Regions from separate parts of the Pseudomonas sp. I3-I5 genome, predicted to be linked through region 1. Evidence: predicted binding sites of a transcription regulator. Region 1 holds the regulator's gene; the other holds the start of a gene.
What was found. Region 1 encodes sigma-54, which starts transcription at its own class of promoters, with help from an activator protein. Its sites were predicted from a motif close to ANTGGCATNNANNTTGCTNT; they were not measured.

Region 1 (10,850 bases):
GACGCCAGTGACGATGGCCGTGTTGCCCTCGACCTGGATCTGCGCGCCCATGCGGTGCATTTCATACACGTGCATGAAGCGGTTTTCGAAGATCGTCTCGATGACGGCGCCAGTGCCTTCAGCGATGGCGTTGAGCGAGATGAACTGCGCCTGCATGTCGGTCGGGAAGGCAGGATAGGGCGCGGTGCGCAGGTTGACGGCCTTGGGCCGCTTGCCGTGCATGTCCAGCTCGATCCAGTCGGTACCGGTGCTGATGTCGGCACCGGCTTCCTTGAGTTTTTCCAGCACCGCTTCAAGGATGGTCGGATCGGTGTCCTTGACCTTGACGCGGCCACCGGTCACGGCAGCGGCGACCAGGTAGGTACCAGTCTCGATACGGTCGGGCATGACCCGGTAGTTGGCCGAACCCAAACGCTCCACGCCATCGATGGTGATGGTGTCGGTGCCTGCGCCTTGCACGTTGCCGCCCATGGCATTGATGAAGTTGGCCAGGTCGACCACTTCAGGCTCGCGCGCGGCGTTCTGCAACACGCTGCGACCCTTGGCCAGGGCTGCGGCCATCATGATGTTCTCGGTACCGGTCACGCTGACGGTATCGAAGAAGAAGTGCGCGCCGCGCAGCCCGCCTTCGGGCGCCTTGGCCTTGATGTAGCCGGCCTCGACTTCGATCGTTGCGCCCATGGCTTCCAGGCCGCGGATGTGCAGGTCGACCGGGCGTGAGCCGATGGCGCAACCGCCAGGCAACGCCACTTCGGCTTCACCGAAGCGGGCAACCATGGGGCCGAGCACCAGGATGGAGGCACGCATGGTCTTGACCAGCTCATACGGCGCTACCAGGGTCTTGATGCTGCGCGGGTCGATTTCCACAGCCAGCTTTTCGTCGATCACAGGCTCGATGCCCATGCGCCCGAACAGCTCGATCATGGTGGTGATGTCGTGCAGGTGCGGCAGGTTGCCTACGGTGACCGGGCCATCGGCCAGCAAGGTGGCGGCCAGGATTGGCAGGGCGGCGTTTTTCGCACCCGAAATGCGGATCTCGCCGTCAAGACGAGCGCCACCAGTGATAATCAGTTTGTCCATTTGGAATCTCGCCGCCTTGTGGCTCAGGTGCGCTCAGCCCAAGCTGCGCTGCTGAAAAATTTCATGGTTACCGCATGGATGCTGCCATTGGCGATCCATGGATTGAGGTGGGCGTAGATCGCCTGCTGACGCTTGACCGGGCTAAGGCCAGCCAGCTCGTCGCTGATCACGTTCAACTGGAAGTTGCAGCCTTCGCCTTCAACTTCGACCCGGGAACCCGGCAATTTTTCTTCAAGGAAGCTTTTAACTTCTAGGGCCTGCATGCTCAACCTCAATCGGCGCCCGATGCGCACGGGTCGGCCATCATACAAAAAAGCCCCTCGCCTGCGAAGCCCAACGAGGGAGTTCACTGACCGAGGGGCGATTCTACCGCCAGCGCTTCAGCTCGCCAGCACCTCGTCGAGGTCATAAACCTGGGCGATGTCACGCATGTCATCAGGCAGGCCCTGCACCTGGCAACGCTTGCCAGCGGCCTGAGCATCGCGCATGAAAGCCAGCAACAGCGACAGGCCCACGCTTGTGGAATGCTCGACGGCCGTGCAGTCGATGATCAGCTGCGCATCACCGCTGGCCTTGATCAGCGCCTGGCCCTGCTTGCGCAGCGCAGGGCCACTGCGGTAGTCCAGCACGCCGGCCAGGCGCAGTACGCCAGGCTCGTTCATGCTTGCGGTGGCGGCCGGGCTCATTTGACAGCCTTCTCCGGGGAGCTGTCGGCGCTCTGCTTGGCCTTGGCCACTTCGCCGGCCCAGCCGTCGATGGTCTTGTCCAGGTTGTTGCCATTGCGCTGCATGGCATCGGCGAACTGATCACGGAACAGCTTGCCGATGTTGATGCCGTTGACAATCACATTGCGCACCTTCCACTCGCCAGCGATGTTCTCCAACGTGTACTGCACCGGGTACACCGCACCGTTGTTACCGGTGACCTTCATGCCAACACTGGCACGCTTGCCATCATCGGCCTTGGCCGGGTCGACCACGATTCCTTCGTTGTTGTACTCAAGCAGGGCATTGCCGTAGAACTGCAGCAGGCTGCGCTTGAAGTTTTCCTGGAAGCGCTGCATCTGCTCGGGCGTGGCCTTGCGCGAATACTTGACGGTCATGATGCTCCTGGAGATACCGTCGGCATCGACCACCGGGCCGAGAATCCGATTGAGCGACTCGTAGAACGCATTGGGGTTGGCCTTGTACTGCTGCTTGTTGGCCTTCAGGTCACTCAGCAATTCGTTGGTGGTGCTCTGGATCACATCGTGGGGCGATTGTGCCGCCACGGCCAGCAAGGGGAAAGCCGCCAGCAGAACCAGCAGGCCACGTCGCAGAATCGATATCATGGAAACTCCTCAGTTGTCCGGTTGCGCGTCTCTGGGTTCCTTGCCAACGGAGTTGAGCAGGAACTTGCCAATCAGGTCTTCGAGTACCAGCGACGATTGGGTATCGTGAATGGTCGCACCCTCCTTGAGCACCTCTTCCTCACCGCCCACGCTGATGCCAATGTATTTCTCGCCAAGCAGCCCGGCAGTCAGGATCGACGCCGTGGAGTCGGTCGGCAGGTTATCCACCGACTTGTCCAGTTGCAGCGTCACCCGACCGGTGTACGAATCACGGTCCAGGTCGATGGCGGTGACCTTGCCGATGGTGACGCCGGCCATGGTCACCTTCGCTCTGACAGTCAAACCGGCGATATTGTCGAAGTAGGCATAAACTTTGTACGTATCGGTGGCGGGGCTGGCCGACAGGCCACTGACGCGCAGGGCCAGCATCAGCAACGCCAGAATGCCGGCCAGGAGGAACAGGCCGACACCGATTTCCAGGGTGCGGTTTTGCATCAGAAATCTCCAAACATCAAAGCGGTCAGAATAAAGTCCAGACCCAGTACAGCCAGCGAGGCATAGACCACGGTCTTGGTAGTGGCACGGCTGATCCCTTCGGAAGTGGGCTCGCAGTCATACCCTTGGAACACGGCAATCCAGGTGGTGACGAAGGCGAACACCAGGCTCTTGATCAACCCGTTGAGCACATCGTCGGTAAAGGAGACACTGTTCTGCATGTTGGCCCAGAAAGACCCTTCATAGACGCCCAGCCAGTCGACCGCCACCCACGAGCCACCCCAGATCCCCACTACGCTGAAGATCAGCGCCAGCAACGGCAATGAGATGAACCCTGCCCAAAGGCGCGGCGCAACGATGTATTTGAGGGGGTCTACGCCGATCATCTCGAGGCTGGAAAGCTGCTCGGTGGACTTCATGTTGCCGATCTCGGCCGTCAGGGCGGAACCGGCTCGGCCCGCGAACAGCAAGGCGGTCACCACCGGGCCCAGTTCGCGCAGCAGGGTCAGGGCAACCATCTGCCCCACCGCCTGCTCGGAGCCGTACTTGGTGAGGATGCTGTAGCCCTGCAGGGCCAGCACCATGCCGATGAACATGCCCGAGACCACCACGATGGCCAGGGACAGCACACCCACCGAATACAGCTGGCGAGTGAGCAGTTGGAAGCCGCCGCCGATGCCGCCGCGCCCAACCAGGGCATGGAACAGGAACAGGCAGGACCGCCCTAGCACCGCCAGCACGTCAATGGACGAGCGCCCCAGCAGGCGCACACGCTCAAGAATGGATTTCTGACGCATCAGCGCGCCCCCAACAGGTCGGCGCGGTAATCGGGCGCGGGGAAATGGAACGGCACGGGGCCATCGGGATCGCCTTTCATGAACTGGCGAATGCGCGGGTTATCGGAACCCATCAATTCGTCCGGCGTACCTTGCCCCAGCACCTGGCCATCGCCCACCACATAGATGTAGTCGGCGATGCTGGCAGTTTCTGCCAGGTCATGGGACACCACGATGCTGGTAATGCCCAGGGCATCGTTGAGCAGGCGAATCAAGCGCACCAGCACCCCCATGGCGATCGGGTCCTGGCCTACGAAGGGCTCGTCGTACATGAGGATCTGCGGGTCCAGGGCGATGGCCCGGGCCAGGGCCACGCGCCGCTTCATGCCGCCGGACAATTCGTCCGGCATCAGGTCGATGGCGCCGCGCAAGCCCACCGCCTGCAGCTTCATCAGCACGATGTCGCGAATCATCTCGTCCGGCAGTTGTGTGTGCACGCGCAGGGGGAACGCCACGTTTTCGAAGACATCGAGGTCGGTGAAAAGGGCGCCACTCTGGAACAGCACGCCCATCTGCTTGCGTGCATCGAACAGGTCACTGCGCGAAAGCGCCGGCAGGTTCTGCCCGGCCACCCACACTTCCCCACTTGCAGGGCGCAGTTGCGCACCCATCAGACGAAGCAACGTGGTCTTGCCGCAACCCGATGGCCCCATGATGCCGGTGACCTTGCCGCGTGGGATACGGATGTCGACATTGTTGAAAATGCTGCGTGAACCGCGTTTGAAGGTAACCCCCTTCAACTCGACCGCGCAGGCGCTATCCACACTCATCTAGACTCCTTGCTAGTGCAGCCCTGTCCTAGTGGACGTCAGCCTTCATCGGGAAGGCACACGCCCCGGGCCAGGCCGAATAGCCGCGAACTATAACACCGCTCTGAACGCCGCCCCAAGGCCGTACCGCCCGCTGTTCAGCTAGTCGACAGCGTTTGGGGATATTGCCTACGACAATCGAAAGCGTGAGGGTTTCAATCATTACCGCTATAATCGCCGCCTTTTTATCAGACACTGCTTTTTCGACATGAGCCAATCCAGCGAGCTGATCCAATCCGCCCAACGCACCCTGCGCCTGGAACTCGAGGCCGTCACGGCCCTGATCGAGCGTATCGGCGACGACTTCGTCAAGGCCTGCGAGCTGATCCTGGCCAGCAAAGGCCGGGTCGTGGTGGTCGGCATGGGCAAGTCCGGGCATATCGGCAACAAGATCGCCGCCACCCTGGCCAGTACCGGCACACCGGCCTTCTTCGTGCACCCGGCCGAAGCCAGCCATGGCGACATGGGCATGATCACCCGCGACGACGTGATTCTCGCGCTGTCGAACTCTGGCAGTACTGCCGAAATCATCACCCTCTTGCCACTGATCAAGCGCCTGGGCATCAAGCTGGTGAGCCTGACCGGCAACCCGGCCTCGTCCCTGGCCCAGGCCGCCGACGTCAATCTCGACGCCAGCGTCGCCCAGGAAGCCTGCCCGTTGAACCTGGCGCCCACATCCTCCACCACCGCCTCGCTGGTGCTGGGGGATGCCCTTGCCATCGCCCTGCTCGAAGCACGGGGGTTCACCGCCGAGGATTTTGCCTTCTCCCACCCCGGCGGTGCGCTGGGGCGCAGGTTGCTGCTCAAGGTCGAGAACGTGATGCATGCCGGCGACGACCTGCCCAAGGTGACGCGCGGCACACTGCTCAAGGACGCCCTGCTTGAAATGTCCCGCAAAGGCCTGGGCATGACCGTGATCATCGAAGACGATGGCACGCTGGCCGGCGTCTTCACCGACGGCGACCTGCGCCGCAGCCTGGACCGCAACATCGATGTGCGCACCGCCTTGATCGAGGAGGTGATGACGGTACACGGCAAGACCGCCCGGGCCGAAATGCTGGCCGCCGAAGCGTTGAAAATCATGGAAGACAACAAGATTGGCGCACTGGTGGTGGTGGACGCCCACGACCGCCCCACCGGCGCCCTGAACATGCACGATCTGCTGCGCGCTGGCGTACTGTGAGGAGCTCCACGATGAATCAGGATCTGATGCAACGCGCCAAGGCCATCAAGCTGGCGGTCTTCGACGTCGATGGTGTACTCACCGACGGGCGTCTCTATTTTCTTGAAGACGGCAGCGAGTTCAAGACCTTCAATACCCTCGACGGGCACGGCATCAAGATGCTGATGGCGTCTGGCGTTACGACCGCGATCATCAGTGGGCGCAAGACACCGGTCGTCGAGCGCAGGGCGAAGAACCTCGGCATCGCGCATCTGTATCAGGGGCGCGAAGACAAACTCGTGGTGCTCGACGGCCTGCTCGCCGAGCTGGGCCTGAGCTATGATCAGGTGGCTTACCTTGGCGATGACCTGCCGGACTTGCCGGTCATTCGGCGCGTAGCTCTGGGCATGGCCGTCGCCAACGCGGCGCCGTTCGTGCGCGAGCACGCTCACGGCGTGACCCAGGCCCGCGGCGGCGAAGGCGCCGCACGTGAATTCTGCGAACTCATCATGCAGGCCCAGGGCACCCTGGATGCTGCCAACGCCAACTACCTGTAAGGTTGCCCATGTTCAGCAAGAAAGCCAGAAACATCGTGCTGCTCGGGGCCATTGCGGCCCTGCTGGTGGCCGTCGGCTACTGGAACGTCAGCCCGGAGAGCTTCCTGGAGAAGCCAGTCGCCCAGGTCGACGAGAGCGCCATCGACTACTACGCCATCAACGCCCACAGCGTCCAGTTCCTGCCCGACGGCAGGCTCCAGTACGAAATGACCGCCGACAAAGTCGAACATCTCAAGGCCAGCGAGGTCACGATGTTGACCACGCCGGACTTGCACCTGTACCGCGGCACGGCGTTTCCGTGGCATGTACAAAGCACCCGCGCCGAGGTCAACCCCGACGGCAGCGAGGTCGAGTTGATCGACAATGTGCGGGTTGCCCGCACTGACGAACAGAAGCGTGAGACCATCATCACCAGCTCGCGCATGACCGTGTTCCCGCAGAAGCAATATGCGCAGACCGAGCAAGCCGTTAGAATCGACGGCGCCGGTGGAACGACCACGGGCAAAGGAATGAAAGCGTACCTGAAAGAAGGCAGGATGGACCTGCTCTCTAACGTAAGAGGACAGTATGAGGCTCGTTAAAACCCTCCCCCTTTTGCTCAGCCTGAGCGCAGCACTGGGAAGCGCGAGCGCCCTCGCCCTGCCGAACGACCGTGACCAGCCGATTCGCATCCAGGCCGACAATGCGCACCTGGACGACAAGAAAGGCGTGGCCACCTATACCGGTGACGTGATCATCACCCAGGGCTCTATGATGATCAAAGGCAACACCGTAACCATCACTCGCACGAACGGTGGCGACATCGACGTGGTGACCTCGGTGGGCAACCTGGCCTATTTCGAGCAGCAACAAAGCGCGTCCAAGGCGGACAAGATGAAAGGCTGGGGCGTTACCATCCAGTACCAGGCCCAGAAAGACCTGGTGGTGCTCACCGACCGAGCCAAGGTGGAAAACGAAGGCAACACCACCGAAGGCGAGAAAATCGTCTACAACACCCAGACACAAGTGGCCACTGCCGGTCGGGGTGGCAACGTAACCACGCCACGTCAGCGTATCGACATGGTGATCCAGCCCAAGAAGAAGGCCGAGTAAATGGCAACCCTCAAAGCCCAGCACCTGGCCAAGAGCTACAAGGGCCGCCAGGTCGTGCGAGACGTCAGCCTGTCGATCGACAGCGGTCAGATCGTCGGCCTGCTCGGCCCCAATGGCGCCGGCAAGACTACGTGCTTCTACATGATCGTTGGCCTGGTTCAGGCCGATCAGGGGCGCGTGCTGATCGACAGCCTCGATGTCAGCCACCAGCCCATGCACGGTCGCGCCCGGGCCGGTATCGGCTATCTACCGCAGGAAGCGTCGATCTTCCGCAAGCTGTCGGTGGCCGACAACATCAAGGCGATCCTGGAAACCCGCAAGGATCTTGATCGCGAGGGCCAGCGCCAGGAGCTCGAAAGCCTGCTTCAGGAATTCCACATCAGCCACATTCGCGACAACCTGGGCATGAGCCTGTCCGGCGGCGAGCGGCGGCGTGTCGAGATTGCCCGGGCATTGGCAACCTCTCCAAAATTCATCTTGCTCGACGAGCCCTTCGCAGGCGTGGACCCCATTTCGGTCGGTGATATCAAGCAGATCATTCATCACCTCAAAGCCAAGGGCATCGGTGTGCTGATCACGGACCACAACGTGCGTGAAACGCTGGATATCTGTGAAACGGCCTACATCGTCAACGACGGCCGCCTGATCGCCGAGGGCGATGCCCAGACCATCCTGGCCAATGACCTGGTGAAAGAAGTTTACCTGGGGCACGAGTTCAGGCTTTGATCACGACGCGCGCCTTGGGCACGAACAAAGACGCCCCCAAGTCGGGCCAAGTTGTTACAGTGCTCTAGGCAAACGCTACAATTTAAGGCATAAATCTTGCTTGAAATGGCGCCCCGGCGCCCTCGTGTAGTGGAAGGCGCATGTGCGCCGGCGAACAAGGTACAAAGCATCTGCCATGAAACCATCGCTCGTCCTAAAAATGGGCCAGCAACTGACGATGACACCGCAGTTGCAACAGGCCATCCGCCTGCTCCAGCTTTCCACCCTGGACCTTCAGCAGGAAATCCAGGAAGCCCTGGAGTCCAATCCGATGCTCGAGCGCCAGGAAGACGGCGACGACTTCGACAACACCGACCCCATGGCGGACAACGCCGAGAACAAACCGACCAGCGACGTCCAGGACAACAGCTTCCAGGAAACCACTGCCAGCGCCGAAAACCTCGAAGACGGCGAGTGGAACGAACGCATCCCCAACGAGCTTCCTGTCGACACCGCCTGGGAAGACATCTACCAGACCAGTGCCAGCAGCCTGCCAAGCAATGACGACGACGAGTGGGATTTCACCACCCGCACTTCGGCTGGCGAGAGCCTGCAAAGCCATCTGCTGTGGCAGTTGAACCTGGCGCCGATGTCCGACACCGACCGGCTCATTGCAGTCACCTTGATCGACAGCATCAACAATCAGGGCTATCTGGAAGACAGTCTGGAAGAGATTTGTGCAGGGTTCGACCCTGAGCTCGACATCGAGCTGGATGAAGTCGAGGCAGTGCTGCATCGTATCCAGCAATTCGAACCTGCTGGTGTCGGCGCCCGCACGCTGGGCGAATGCCTGTTGCTGCAACTGCGCCAGCTGCCGGCCAGCACCCCGTGGATGACCGAGGCCATGCGCCTGGTCAGCGACTTCATCGACCTGCTGGGAAGCCGCGACTACAGCCAGCTCATGCGCCGCATGAAACTCAAGGAAGATGAGCTGCGCCAGGTCATCGAACTGGTGCAGAGCCTCAACCCTCGCCCAGGGTCGCAGATCGAGTCCAGTGAGCCCGAGTACGTGGTGCCGGATGTGATCGTGCGCAAGGACAGCGAGCGGTGGCTGGTGGAACTGAACCAGGAGGCGGTGCCACGCCTGCGCGTTAACGCGCAATACGCCGGGTTCGTACGCCGCGCCGACACCAGTGCCGACAACACCTTCATGCGCAACCAGTTGCAGGAAGCCCGCTGGTTCATCAAGAGCCTGCAAAGCCGCAACGAAACCTTGATGAAGGTGGCTACGCAGATCGTCGAGCATCAGCGCGGTTTCCTGGACCACGGCGACGAGGCGATGAAGCCGCTGGTGCTGCACGACATCGCAGAAGCTGTGGGCATGCACGAGTCGACCATTTCCCGGGTCACCACCCAGAAGTACATGCACACCCCCCGCGGCATCTACGAGCTGAAATACTTTTTCTCGAGCCACGTCAGCACCTCCGAAGGCGGGGAATGCTCGTCCACGGCGATCCGCGCGATCATCAAGAAACTGGTTGCGGCGGAAAATCAGAAAAAGCCATTGAGTGACAGCAAGATCGCTGGTTTACTGGAGGCACAAGGCATCCAGGTCGCCCGTCGCACTGTCGCCAAGTACCGCGAGTCCCTGGGTATCGCACCCTCGAGCGAGCGCAAGCGATTGATGTAGCCCCTGAGATGTGCCACCGCGTTTGTGTGGCAGGTGCAACACCTGCCTCTTTGATGCACGGGCAACAAAAGGAGAAGCTGTATGCAAGTCAATATCAGTGGACAGCATGTAGAAGTCACCCAACCCTTGCGTGATTACGTGCTCGAAAAGCTCGCCCGCGTGGAGAGTCACTTCGACAAGATCACTAACGTGCAGGTCATCATGAAAGTCGAGAAGCTGCAGCAGAAGGTCGAAGCGACCTTGCAGATTCCTGGCGGTGAAGTGGTAGCCAACGCCGAACACGAAGACATGTATGCAGCCATCGACGCCTTGGCCGACAAGCTCGACCGCCAACTGAAAAAACACAAGGAAAAACAGCAAAGCCTGCTGCAAGGTGCAGCAGCCCGCTGATCCCCCTCATCCATGATCCGACTTGAAACCATCCTGACCCCCGGCCGTTCCCTCGTGAACGTGCCGGGCGGCAGCAAGAAGCGCGCCCTGGAAAAGGTCGCCACCCTGATTGCCGATCAAGTACCTGAACTTGAGATGCAAGACGTCTTCGAAAAACTGGTGGCCCGCGAAAAGCTGGGCTCCACTGGTTTCGGCAATGGCATCGCCATCCCCCATTGCCGCCTCGAAGGGTGCTCCTCACCGGTCAGCGCCCTTCTGCACCTTGACGCCCCCATCGATTATGACGCGATCGATGGCGCGCCCGTGGACCTGCTTTTCGTTCTGCTGGTTCCGGTTGCGGCCACCGATGCTCATCTGGAACTGCTGCGCCAGATAGCCAGCATGCTCGATCGCAAGGACGTTCGTGATCGCCTGCGTGCAGCCCAGAGCAGCGAGGCCTTGTTCCAGGTCGTCCTGGACGTACAGAACGAGCATTGAACATGCGCTTGATCATCGTCAGTGGCCGGTCCGGCTCCGGTAAGAGCACGGCCCTCGATGTCCTCGAAGACAACGGTTTCTACTGCATCGACAATTTGCCCGCCGGGCTGCTGCCGCAGTTGGCGGAAAGCGCGCTGCTCAACACCGAATTGCCGCAGCCCAAGGTTGCCGTATCGATTGACGCACGCAACCTGCCAAGCCACTTGTCGCGCTTTCCCGAACTGCTC
Region 2 (10,850 bases), 570 kb from region 1:
TCCCAGCCTGCTGGTGGGTTTGATCGTGGCCATGTTCCAGGCCGCCACCCAGATCAACGAGCAGACCTTGAGCTTTCTGCCGCGCCTGCTGGTGATGTTGATCACACTGATCGTGGCCGGGCCGTGGTTGGTGCAGAAGTTCATGGAGTACATCACGACCCTGTACACCAACATCCCCCAGCTCATCGGTTGATGCGCCAATGCTTGAGCTGACCGACACGCAAATCGGCACCTGGGTGGCCACCTTCATCCTGCCGCTGTTCAGGGTGACGGCAGTGCTGATGACCATGCCCATCTTCGGCACGCGCATGTTGCCGGCGCGGGTGCGCTTGTACGTTGCCGTGGCGATTACCGTGGTCATCGTGCCGGCGCTCCCGCCCCTGCCGCCGTTCGATCCGTTGAGCCTCAAAGGGGCGCTGCTGTGCGCCGAGCAGATCATCGTCGGTACCATGTTCGGCTTGGGGTTGCAGTTGCTTTTCCAGGCCTTCGTGATCGCCGGGCAGATCGTGGCAGTGCAGATGGGGATGGCCTTTGCATCTATGGTCGATCCTGGCAACGGGGTCAACGTCACTGTGATCAGTCAATTCATGACCATGCTGGTGAGCGTGCTGTTTCTGCTGATGAACGGTCACTTGGTGGTATTCGAGGTGTTGACCGAGAGCTTCACCACGCTACCGGTTGGCAATGCCCTGGTGGTCACGCATTTTTGGGAGTTGGTCGGGCGCATGGCGTGGGTGTTCGGCGCTGGGCTGATATTGATCCTGCCGGTGATCGCAGCGCTGCTGGTCGTCAACGTCGCCTTTGGCGTGATGACCCGTGCGGCCCCGCAACTGAATATTTTTTCCATTGGTTTCCCACTGACCTTGGTCATGGGCATGCTCATTTTCTGGATCGGCCTTGCCGATATACTGTCTCATTACCAGGCGTTGGCCAGCGAAACGTTGCTGTGGCTGCGGGATTTGGCGAGGGCCGGTTGAATGGCAGAAAGCGAGAGCGGTCAGGACAAGACAGAGGAACCCACCGAAAAGCGCAAGCGCGACGCACGGGAAAAAGGCGAAATCGCGCGTTCCAAGGAGCTCAACACGGTGGCGGTCACCCTGGCAGGTGCCGGGGGCATATTGGCTTTTGGCGGGTATCTGGCCGAGACTTTGCTGGAAATGATGCGCATGAACTTCAGCCTGACCCGAGAGATCATCGTCGATGAGCGATCCATGGGGGCGTTCTTGCTCACGTCCGGCAAAATGGCCATCTGGGCCGTGCAGCCGATTCTGATCCTGCTATTCGTGATTTCCTTCGTTGCGCCGATCGTACTGGGTGGGTTCGTATTCTCCGGCAGCTTGCTGCAACCCAAATTCAGCCGCATGAACCCACTTTCGGGCATCAAGCGCATGTTTTCCATGCATGCCTTGACCGAGTTGCTCAAGGCGCTGGCCAAGTTCTTCGTGATCCTGGTGGTGGCCGTGGCGGTGCTGGCCAGCGACCGTCAAGCTCTGCTGTCGATCGCCAACGAGCCGCTGGAGCAGGCAATCATCCACAGCCTGCAGGTGGTAGGGTGGAGCGCACTCTGGATGTCGGCCGGGCTGTTGCTGATCGCGGCCGCCGACGCCCCGTTCCAGCTGTGGCAGACGCACAAGAAAATGAAGATGACCAAGCAGGAAGTGCGCGACGAGTACAAGGACAGCGAGGGCAAGCCCGAGGTCAAGCAGCGTATCCGCCAGTTGCAACGCGAGGTGTCGCAACGGCGAATGATGGCGGCGGTGCCCCAGGCCGATGTGATCATCACCAACCCGACCCATTACGCCGTCGCGCTGCAGTACGATCCGGAAAACGGGAATTCGGCCCCCTTGCTGCTGGCCAAGGGCAGCGACTTCATGGCCTTGAAGATTCGCGAGATCGGCGCTGAGCACAAGATCCAGATTCTCGAATCCGCCGCCTTGGCTCGGGCGATCTACTACTCCACCGAGGTGGAGCATGAAATTCCTGCCGGCCTGTACTTGGCGGTGGCTCAGGTGTTGGCGTATGTCTTCCAGATCCGTCAGTACCACGCAGGCAAGGGTAAGCGGCCAGATCCGCTGAAGACCGACTTGCCCATTCCGCCCGATCTGCGACGCGACAGTTGACCTTGCGCCGGGGATGGCTGAAATGGCCGCCATAGGGCCAGCACAGGCAATATAAATTCTCCACCCGACAAAGTTGGAAAGCTTCTTGCAATGGCAGCGCCAGTCGCCTGACAGGCGTCAAAGTTTTGCAAGAAGAGGACTCGCGGTGGATCGCACTCAGTTAATCAGCAACGCTCGCCATAACCTGGCCGGTCTCGGGCGGGGCAATCTCGGCGTGCCGCTGTTGCTGTTGGTGATGCTGGCAATGATGATGTTGCCAATACCACCGTTTTTGCTCGACGTGTTCTTCACCTTCAACATCGCCTTGTCCATCGTGGTGCTGCTGGTCAGCGTGTACGCGCTGCGCCCGCTGGACTTCGCCGCTTTCCCCACCATCCTGCTGGTGGCGACCCTGCTGCGACTGGCCCTGAACGTGGCTTCCACCCGCGTGGTCATGCTGCACGGCCAGGAAGGGCACGGCGCCGCGGGCATGGTGATCCAGGCCTTCGGCGATGTGGTCATCGGCGGCAACTACGTGGTCGGTGCGGTGGTCTTCGCCATCCTCATGATCATCAACTTCGTGGTAGTGACCAAGGGTGCGGGGCGTATCTCGGAGGTCAGCGCACGCTTCACCCTGGATGCGATGCCGGGCAAGCAGATGGCCATCGACGCCGACCTGAACGCCGGCCTGATCGACCAGGCGCAAGCCAAGGCGCGCCGCAGCGAGGTCGCCCAGGAGGCTGAGTTCTACGGTTCGATGGACGGTGCCAGCAAGTTCGTGCGCGGTGACGCCATCGCTGGCCTGCTGATCCTGTTCATCAACCTGATCGGTGGCATGCTGATCGGCATGTTGCAGCATGGCATGAGCTTCGGTGATGCCGGCAAGGTGTATGCCCTGCTGACCATCGGTGACGGCCTGGTGGCGCAGCTGCCTTCGCTGCTGCTCTCCACCGCCGCAGCCATCATGGTCACCCGTGCCTCGGGCTCGGAGGACATGGGCAAGCTGATCAACCGCCAGATGTTCGACTCGCCCCGGGCCCTGGCCGTGTCCGGCGCCATCATGATCGTCATGGGCCTTGTGCCGGGCATGCCGCACCTGGCGTTCCTGAGCCTGGGCCTGATGGCGGGCGGCGGTGCCTACCTGGTGTGGAAAAAACAGCATAAGACCAAGGTGCTGGCCCAGCAGGAAGCGCAGCGCCAGCAAGAGCTGCTGCCGTCCCCGCAGAGGGCGGCCGAAACCAAGGAGCTGGGCTGGGACGACGTCACCCCGATCGACATGATCGGCCTCGAGGTGGGTTATCGCTTGATTCCGTTGGTCGACCGCAACCAGGGCGGGCAGCTGCTGGCGCGGATCAAGGGGGTGCGCAAGAAGCTGTCTCAGGACTTGGGCTTTCTCATGCCTACCGTGCACATCCGCGACAACCTGGACCTGCAACCCAGTGCCTATCGCCTGACGTTGATGGGGGTAATTCTGGCCGAAGCAGAGATCTACCCGGACCGCGAGCTTGCCATCAACCCAGGGCAGGTGTTCGGCAGCCTCAACGGCATTGCGGCTCGCGATCCTGCTTTTGGCCTGGAGGCGGTGTGGATCGACGTCGGTCAGCGCTCCCAGGCTCAGTCGCTTGGCTACACCGTCGTAGACGCCAGCACGGTGGTGGCCACTCACCTCAACCAGATATTGCAGAAGCATTGCCACGAGCTGATCGGTCACGAAGAAGTGCAGCAACTGTTGCAAGTCTTGTCCAAGGCGTCGCCCAAGCTGGCGGAAGAGTTGGTGCCGGGTGTCATTTCGCTGTCTGGTCTTCTCAAAGTCCTACAGGCTTTGTTGTCAGAACAGGTGCCAGTGCGCGATATTCGTAGCATTGCCGAATCCATCGCCAACAACGCGGCAAAGAGTCAAGATACCGCCGCTTTGGTCGCGGCCGTGCGCGTCGGATTGTGTCGCGCCATCGTGCAAAGCATTGTTGGCGTTGAGTCCGAGCTGCCTGTGATCACTTTGGAGCCCAGGTTGGAACAGATCTTGCTCAATAGTCTGCAGAGGGCCGGGCAAGGTCAGGAAGACGGAGTGCTTCTTGAGCCGAGCATGGCCGAAAAGCTGCAGCGTTCGCTGATCGAAGCCGCACAGCGTCAGGAGATGCAAGGCCAGCCGGCCATCCTCCTGGTTGCTGGCCCGATCCGCGCCATGCTGTCGCGTTTCGGTCGGCTGGCCGTACCGAATTTGCATGTGCTGGCGTATCAGGAAATACCGGACAACAAGCAAGTCACCATCGTTGCCACCGTGGGCCCTAATGGCTGAGGTAGTGGATAATGCAAGTTAAGCGATTCTTCGCCGCTGATATGCGTCAGGCCATGAAGCTGGTGCGCGATGAGCTGGGCGCTGATGCGGCCATCATCGGCAATCGCCGTATCGCAGGCGGGGTCGAACTGACCGCCGCGCTGGACTACAAGCTGTCCGCCCTGGCACCTCGGGTACCGAACGTCGAACTCGAAGAAGAGCTTCGCAAGACGCACACGCGCATCGCCACGGCCAAGGCCGAGCTCGATCAGCGCCCGGACAGCAGCGACAGCAATCGCCAACTGTTCGCCGGTCAATCGCTCACGGCGTCCGAGCCCTTGGTCGAGCCGCATGTCGATACCCCGCAGCCGGCCGCCACCGCAAGCAGCCAGGCCTCGGTGGACCCGCGCCTGTTCGATGCCATGCGCTCGGAGCTGTCCGGCTTGCGCGAATTGCTGGAAGTGCAGCTGGGGTCGCTGGCCTGGACCCAGCTGCAAGGTAGCAAGCCGCAGCAGGCCACGTTGTGGCGCCGGCTGCAGCGCATCGGCCTGTCTGGCCCCATTGCCCGCGAATTGCTCGAGCTGACCAAGGACATCGAGGAGCCTCGCCACGCCTGGCGTATGCTGCTGGCGCACCTGGCGCGCATGATCCGTACGCCTGACGTCGAACCGATCGAGGACGGCGGCGTGATTGCCGTCGTCGGCCCAGCCGGCATGGGCAAGACCACCACCCTGGCCAAGCTCGCGGCGCGTTATGTGCTCAAGTACGGCGCCCACAACCTGGCGCTGGTGAGCATGGACAGTTTTCGCATCGGCGCCCAGGAACAGCTCAAGACCCTGGGCCGGATCCTGAATGTGCCGGTCACCTATGTCGACCCCGGTCAGTCGTTGGCGGCGGCGCTCGAGCCGCTGCTGCGCAAACGCGTGGTGCTGATCGATACGGCCGGCCTGCAAGCCAGCGACCCGGCCTTGCGCATGCAGCTCGATACCCTGGCCGGTCGCGGTATCGCTGCGAAGAATTACCTGGTCCTGGCCACCACCAGCCAGAAGCAGGTGCTGACCGCGGCCTACCACAGCTACAAGCGCTGCGGGCTGGCCGGCTGCATCCTGACCAAACTCGACGAGTCGGCAAGCCTGGGCGATGTCCTGAGCCTTGCCATCAGTTTCCGACTGCCCGTGGCCTACCTTACCGATGGGCCGCGTATCCCGGACGATCTGCACTTGCCCCGTGGGCACCAGCTGGTCACCCGCGCGGTCAATGTGCAGCAGCAGGACGAGCCCAGCGAGGAGGCCATGGCCGACATGTTCGCTGATCTCTACCACAACCCACGGCGAGCGGGTTGAAAATGAAATGTGTGCAAGGTAGCTATGCCAAGGGGTACGCAGCATTGCCCTTCGTGTGGCATGAGTCCCAGCGAGACAAGGTAAAGAACAGACATGGGTAGCATGCATCCCGTACAGGTGATCGCCGTGACCGGTGGCAAAGGTGGCGTCGGCAAGACAAATGTTTCAGTGAACCTGTCTCTGGCGTTGGCCGAGCTGGGCCGCAGGGTCATGCTGCTCGACGCCGACCTGGGCCTGGCCAATGTCGATGTGTTGCTGGGCCTTGCGCCCAAGCGCACGCTGGCCGATGTCATCGAGGGGCGTTGCGAACTGCGCGATGTGATGCTGCAGGGCCCGGGCGGTGTGCGCATCGTCCCGGCCGCTTCGGGCACCCAGAGCATGGTGCACCTTGCGCCTGCCCAGCATGCGGGTCTGATCCAGGCGTTCAGCGAAGTCGGCGACAACCTCGATGTGCTGGTGATTGATACTGCGGCCGGCATCGGCGATTCGGTGGTCAGCTTCGTGCGCGCGGCTCAGGAAGTGCTGCTGGTGGTGTGCGATGAGCCGACCTCGATCACCGATGCCTACGCGCTGATCAAGCTGCTCAACCGCGATTACGGCATGAATCGCTTCCGGGTGCTGGCCAATATGGCCCAGAGCCCTCAGGAAGGGCGCAACCTGTTTGCCAAGCTGACCAAGGTCACCGACCGCTTCCTGGATGTGGCGCTTCAGTACGTGGGCGCCGTGCCTTACGACGAATGCGTGCGCAAGGCGGTGCAGAAACAGCGTGCCGTGTACGAGGCGTTCCCGCGCTCCAAATGCGCCTTGGCCTTCAAGGCCATTGCGCAGAAGGTCGACAGCTGGCCGCTGCCTGCCAACCCCCGTGGCCACCTGGAGTTCTTCGTCGAACGCCTGGTGCAGCCGACCAGTGCAGGTTCGATGTCATGAGCGCCAGCGGCTTCAAGATGTACAGCCGCGCCTCGAAGGACGCGCAATATGAGCTGATCGAGCGCTATGCCCCGCTGGTCAAGCGCATCGCCTATCACCTGCTTGCGCGACTGCCTGCCAACGTGCAGGTCGAGGACCTGATCCAGGCGGGCATGATCGGTCTGCTCGAGGTCGCCAACAAGTATGACGCCAGCAAGGGCGCCAGCTTCGAGACCTATGCCGGCATCCGCATTCGCGGCGCCATGCTCGACGAGGTGCGCAAAGGCGACTGGGCGCCGCGTTCGGTGCACCGCAACACCCGCATGGTCAGCGACGCCATGCGCGCGGTAGAAGCCAAAACCGGCCGCGACGCTAAAGATCATGAAGTTGCTGCCGAACTCAAGTTGAGCCTCGATGATTATTACGGGATTCTCAACGACACACTGGGCAGCCGCCTGTTCAGCTTCGACGACCTGTTGCAGGACGGCGAGCACGAAGGCTTGCATGAGGACGGCGTTAGCGGCCAGGCCGAGCCTGCCCGTGGGTTGGAGGAAGAGCGGTTCCAGGTCGCGTTGACCGAGGCCATCGCCAACCTGCCGGAGCGTGAGCGCCTGGTGCTGGCGCTGTACTACGACGAGGAACTGAACCTGAAGGAGATCGGTGAGGTCTTGGGGGTCAGCGAGTCGCGGGTCAGCCAGTTGCACAGCCAATGCGCCGCGCGCCTGCGCAGCCGCCTGGGGGAATGGCGGGCCCGTTGAGCCCGCCGCCGTCGTTGCCGTTTTCCACGTTGTACCGAATCGATTGAGTGCGCGCTCGGGGCCGAGCGCGTTTGAGACTGCTTGGAGGTCTAATTGGACAAAAACATGAAAATCCTCATCGTCGACGACTTTTCGACGATGCGGCGCATCATCAAGAACCTGCTGCGTGACCTGGGCTTCACCAACACCAGCGAAGCCGATGACGGCATGACGGCGCTGCCCATGCTCGAAAATGGCCATTACGATTTTCTGGTAACTGACTGGAACATGCCGGGCATGTCCGGTATCGACCTGCTGCGCAAAGTGCGCGCCAGCGACAAGCTCAAGAGCTTGCCGGTGTTGATGGTGACCGCGGAAGCCAAGCGCGACCAGATCATCGAGGCCGCCCAGGCAGGCGTGAATGGCTATGTGGTCAAGCCGTTCACCGCCCAGGTGCTCAAAGAAAAGATCGAGAAGATCTTCGAACGCGTCAACGGCTGAGTCACGTCAGGGGGCGCGCCATGAGTTCATCACACACGTCATTGGGCGAGTTCGAATCGACCCTCAAAAAGCATGCCCAGGAGTTGGTCGAAAGCCTGGAGCGCGGACGGTTCGGCGAGGCGGTGCAACTCATTCACGAGTTGAACCAGACCCGCGATCGGGGGCTGTACCAGGAAGTGGGCAAGCTGACCCGCGAACTGCACAGCGCCATCGTCAGTTTCCAGATCGACCCGACCATACCCCAGGCCGAAGAGGTGTCGCAGATTACCGACGCCACCGAACGCCTGTCCTATGTGGTCAAGCTCACCGAAGGGGCGGCAAACCGCACCATGGACCTGGTCGAGGAAAGCACGCCTGTGCTCAACGACCTGGCCAGCGAAGCCAAAGCGCTGAGTGCCGATTGGCAGCGCTTCATGCGCCGGGAAGTGAACGCCACGGAGTTTCGCGACCTGGCCAAGCGCGTCGACGGTTTCTTGGCGCACAGCGCCGAAGGTAACCGCAAGGTGGCTGGCCATCTCAACGACATCCTGCTGGCCCAGGATTACCAGGACCTGACCGGGCAGGTGATCAAGCGCGTCACGGCGTTGGTGACCGAAGTGGAAAGCAACCTGCTGAAACTGGTGATGATGGCCAGCCAGGTCGACCGCTTTGCAGGCATCCAGCATGACCAGGATCAGTTGCGCGCAGAAAAAGATCGAGAAAAACATCCGACTCGGGGTGAAGGTCCGCAGATTCATGCCGATAAGCGTGAAGACGTCGTGTCCGGTCAGGACGATGTCGATGATCTGCTATCCAGCCTGGGTTTTTAAGGAGCACCTTTGATGAGCTTCGGCGCCGATGAAGAAATCCTTCAGGATTTCCTGGTAGAAGCCGGTGAAATACTTGAGCAATTGTCCGAGCAGCTGGTCGAGCTTGAAAGCCGCCCTGACGATGCCGACTTGCTCAATGCAATTTTTCGCGGTTTCCACACTGTAAAAGGGGGCGCCGGCTTCCTCCAGCTCAATGAGCTGGTGGAGTGCTGCCATATCGCCGAGAACGTGTTCGACGTGCTGCGCAAAGGTGAGCGCCGGGTCGATGCAGAACTGATGGATGTGGTGCTCGAAGCACTGGATGCCGTCAACGGCATGTTCGCCCAGGTGCGTGAGCGCAGCGAGGTCACACCGGCCACGCCCGAACTGCTGGCAGCCCTGGCGCGTCTGGCAGAGCCCGGCAGCGCCGAAGCGGCCCCGGCACCGGCTGTGCCCGTGCCGGTTGAACCTGCGCCCGTGCAGCAGGCTGCGCAAGCTACCGAAGCTGACATCACCGACAGCGAGTTCGAGCAACTGCTCGATTCGCTCGACGCAGTCAAAGCCCAGGCGGCGGCCGAGCAGATGCCTGCCGAGCCGGTCAGCGGCCAGGGTGACGACATCACCGATGCCGAATTCGAGTCGCTGCTCGACCAGTTGCATGGCAAGGGCCAGTTCAGTGCCGAAGTGACGGCCCAGCCGGTGGCTGCCACTGCCGAGCCGGCCAGCGATGAAATTACCGACGCCGAGTTCGAGTCGCTGCTGGATCAGTTGCATGGTAAAGGCACGTTCAAGGCCGATGCCTTGCCCGCAGCCAAGGCGGCGGCGCCTGTCGAACAAACATCTGCCATCCCTGGCGACGATATCAGTGAGCACGAGTTCGAGGCGTTGCTGGACCAGCTGCATGGCAAGGGCAAGTTCAATGGCGACGTGGCTGCCGTCGATGCACCTGCCAGTGTTCAGGCCGCAGCCCCAGCCAGGGCCGAGGCGCCGGCGGTCGCCCGTCCTGCTGGCGCGGCGGCACCGGTTGCAGCGCCCAAGCCTGCCGCGGCCCCGCGGGCGCCAGCGGCGAGTGCCGACAAGCACGCGGTCAGCGAAGCGGAAACGACCGTCAGGGTCGATACCGCGCGCCTGGACGAGATCATGAACATGGTCGGCGAACTGGTGCTGGTGCGTAACCGTCTGGTACGCCTGGGCCTGAACAGCGGCGATGAAGCCATGTCCAAGGCCGTGTCGAACCTCGACGTGGTCACCGCCGACTTGCAGACGGCGGTGATGAAGACGCGCATGCAGCCGATCAAGAAAGTGTTCGGCCGCTTCCCGCGCCTGGTACGTGACCTGGCGCGGCAGTTGAAGAAAGAGATCAACCTTGAACTGGTGGGCGAAGAAACCGACCTGGACAAGAACCTGGTCGAGGCGCTGGCCGACCCGCTGGTGCACTTGGTGCGCAACGCCGTGGACCATGGGGTGGAAATGCCCGATGAGCGCGAGGCCGCGGGCAAGGCGCGCACCGGGCGTGTCGTATTGTCTGCCGAGCAAGAAGGCGACCATATCCTGCTGTCGATCTCCGACGACGGCAAAGGCATGGACCCGAACGTACTGCGTGCCAAGGCCGTGGAAAAGGGCCTGATGGACAAGGACGCCGCCGACCGCCTGAGTGAGTCGGACTGCTACAACCTGATCTTCGCCCCGGGCTTTTCCACCAAGACCGAGATTTCCGACGTCTCCGGGCGGGGCGTGGGCATGGACGTGGTCAAGACCAAGATCTCCCAGCTCAATGGCTCGATCAACATCTACTCGGCCAAGGGGCAGGGCTCGAAGATCGTCATCAAGGTCCCGTTGACCCTGGCGATCATGCCCACCCTGATGGTGATGCTGGGCAACCAGGCGTTCGCCTTCCCGTTGGTCAACGTCAACGAGATCTTCCACCTGGACCTGTCGCGCACCAACGTGGTCGATGGCCAGGAAGTGGTGATCGTGCGGGACAAGGCGTTACCGCTGTTCTACCTCAAGCGCTGGCTGGTCCAGGGCCAGGTGCATGAAGAACAACACGAAGGTCACGTGGTGATCCTGTCGGTCGGCACCCAGCGCATCGGCTTTGTCGTCGATCAACTGGTGGGCCAGGAAGAAGTGGTAATCAAGCCTCTGGGCAAGATGTTGCAAGGCACCCCGGGGATGTCCGGGGCCACCATCACCGGCGACGG

Region 2: a site for sigma-54 is predicted at 2,193-2,212, ahead of flhA (flagellar biosynthesis protein FlhA). Genes of this name have one in related genera too.

What each region holds. Positions count from the first base shown of each region.
Region 1 is NZ_CP093940.1:3,694,029-3,704,878, forward strand. Features, by position in the region: gene murA (UDP-N-acetylglucosamine 1-carboxyvinyltransferase) at 1-1,080, opposite strand, end outside; gene MOP87_RS16470 (BolA family protein) at 1,104-1,343, opposite strand; gene MOP87_RS16475 (STAS domain-containing protein) at 1,461-1,766, opposite strand; gene MOP87_RS16480 (ABC transporter substrate-binding protein) at 1,763-2,410, opposite strand; gene mlaD (outer membrane lipid asymmetry maintenance protein MlaD) at 2,420-2,905, opposite strand; gene mlaE (lipid asymmetry maintenance ABC transporter permease subunit MlaE) at 2,905-3,702, opposite strand; gene MOP87_RS16495 (ATP-binding cassette domain-containing protein) at 3,702-4,511, opposite strand; gene MOP87_RS16500 (KpsF/GutQ family sugar-phosphate isomerase) at 4,759-5,733, shown strand; gene MOP87_RS16505 (HAD family hydrolase) at 5,745-6,269, shown strand; gene lptC (LPS export ABC transporter periplasmic protein LptC) at 6,278-6,850, shown strand; gene lptA (lipopolysaccharide transport periplasmic protein LptA) at 6,837-7,361, shown strand; gene lptB (LPS export ABC transporter ATP-binding protein) at 7,362-8,087, shown strand; gene MOP87_RS16525 (RNA polymerase factor sigma-54) at 8,263-9,756, shown strand; gene raiA (ribosome-associated translation inhibitor RaiA) at 9,838-10,146, shown strand; gene ptsN (PTS IIA-like nitrogen regulatory protein PtsN) at 10,159-10,623, shown strand; gene rapZ (RNase adapter RapZ) at 10,626-10,850, shown strand, end outside.
Region 2 is NZ_CP093940.1:3,125,056-3,135,905, reverse strand. Features, by position in the region: gene fliQ (flagellar biosynthesis protein FliQ) at 1-193, shown strand, start outside; gene fliR (flagellar biosynthetic protein FliR) at 201-977, shown strand; gene flhB (flagellar biosynthesis protein FlhB) at 978-2,120, shown strand; gene flhA (flagellar biosynthesis protein FlhA) at 2,266-4,395, shown strand; gene flhF (flagellar biosynthesis protein FlhF) at 4,407-5,717, shown strand; gene fleN (flagellar synthesis regulator FleN) at 5,811-6,644, shown strand; gene fliA (RNA polymerase sigma factor FliA) at 6,641-7,381, shown strand; gene MOP87_RS13860 (chemotaxis response regulator CheY) at 7,487-7,861, shown strand; gene MOP87_RS13855 (protein phosphatase CheZ) at 7,882-8,670, shown strand; gene MOP87_RS13850 (chemotaxis protein CheA) at 8,683-10,850, shown strand, end outside.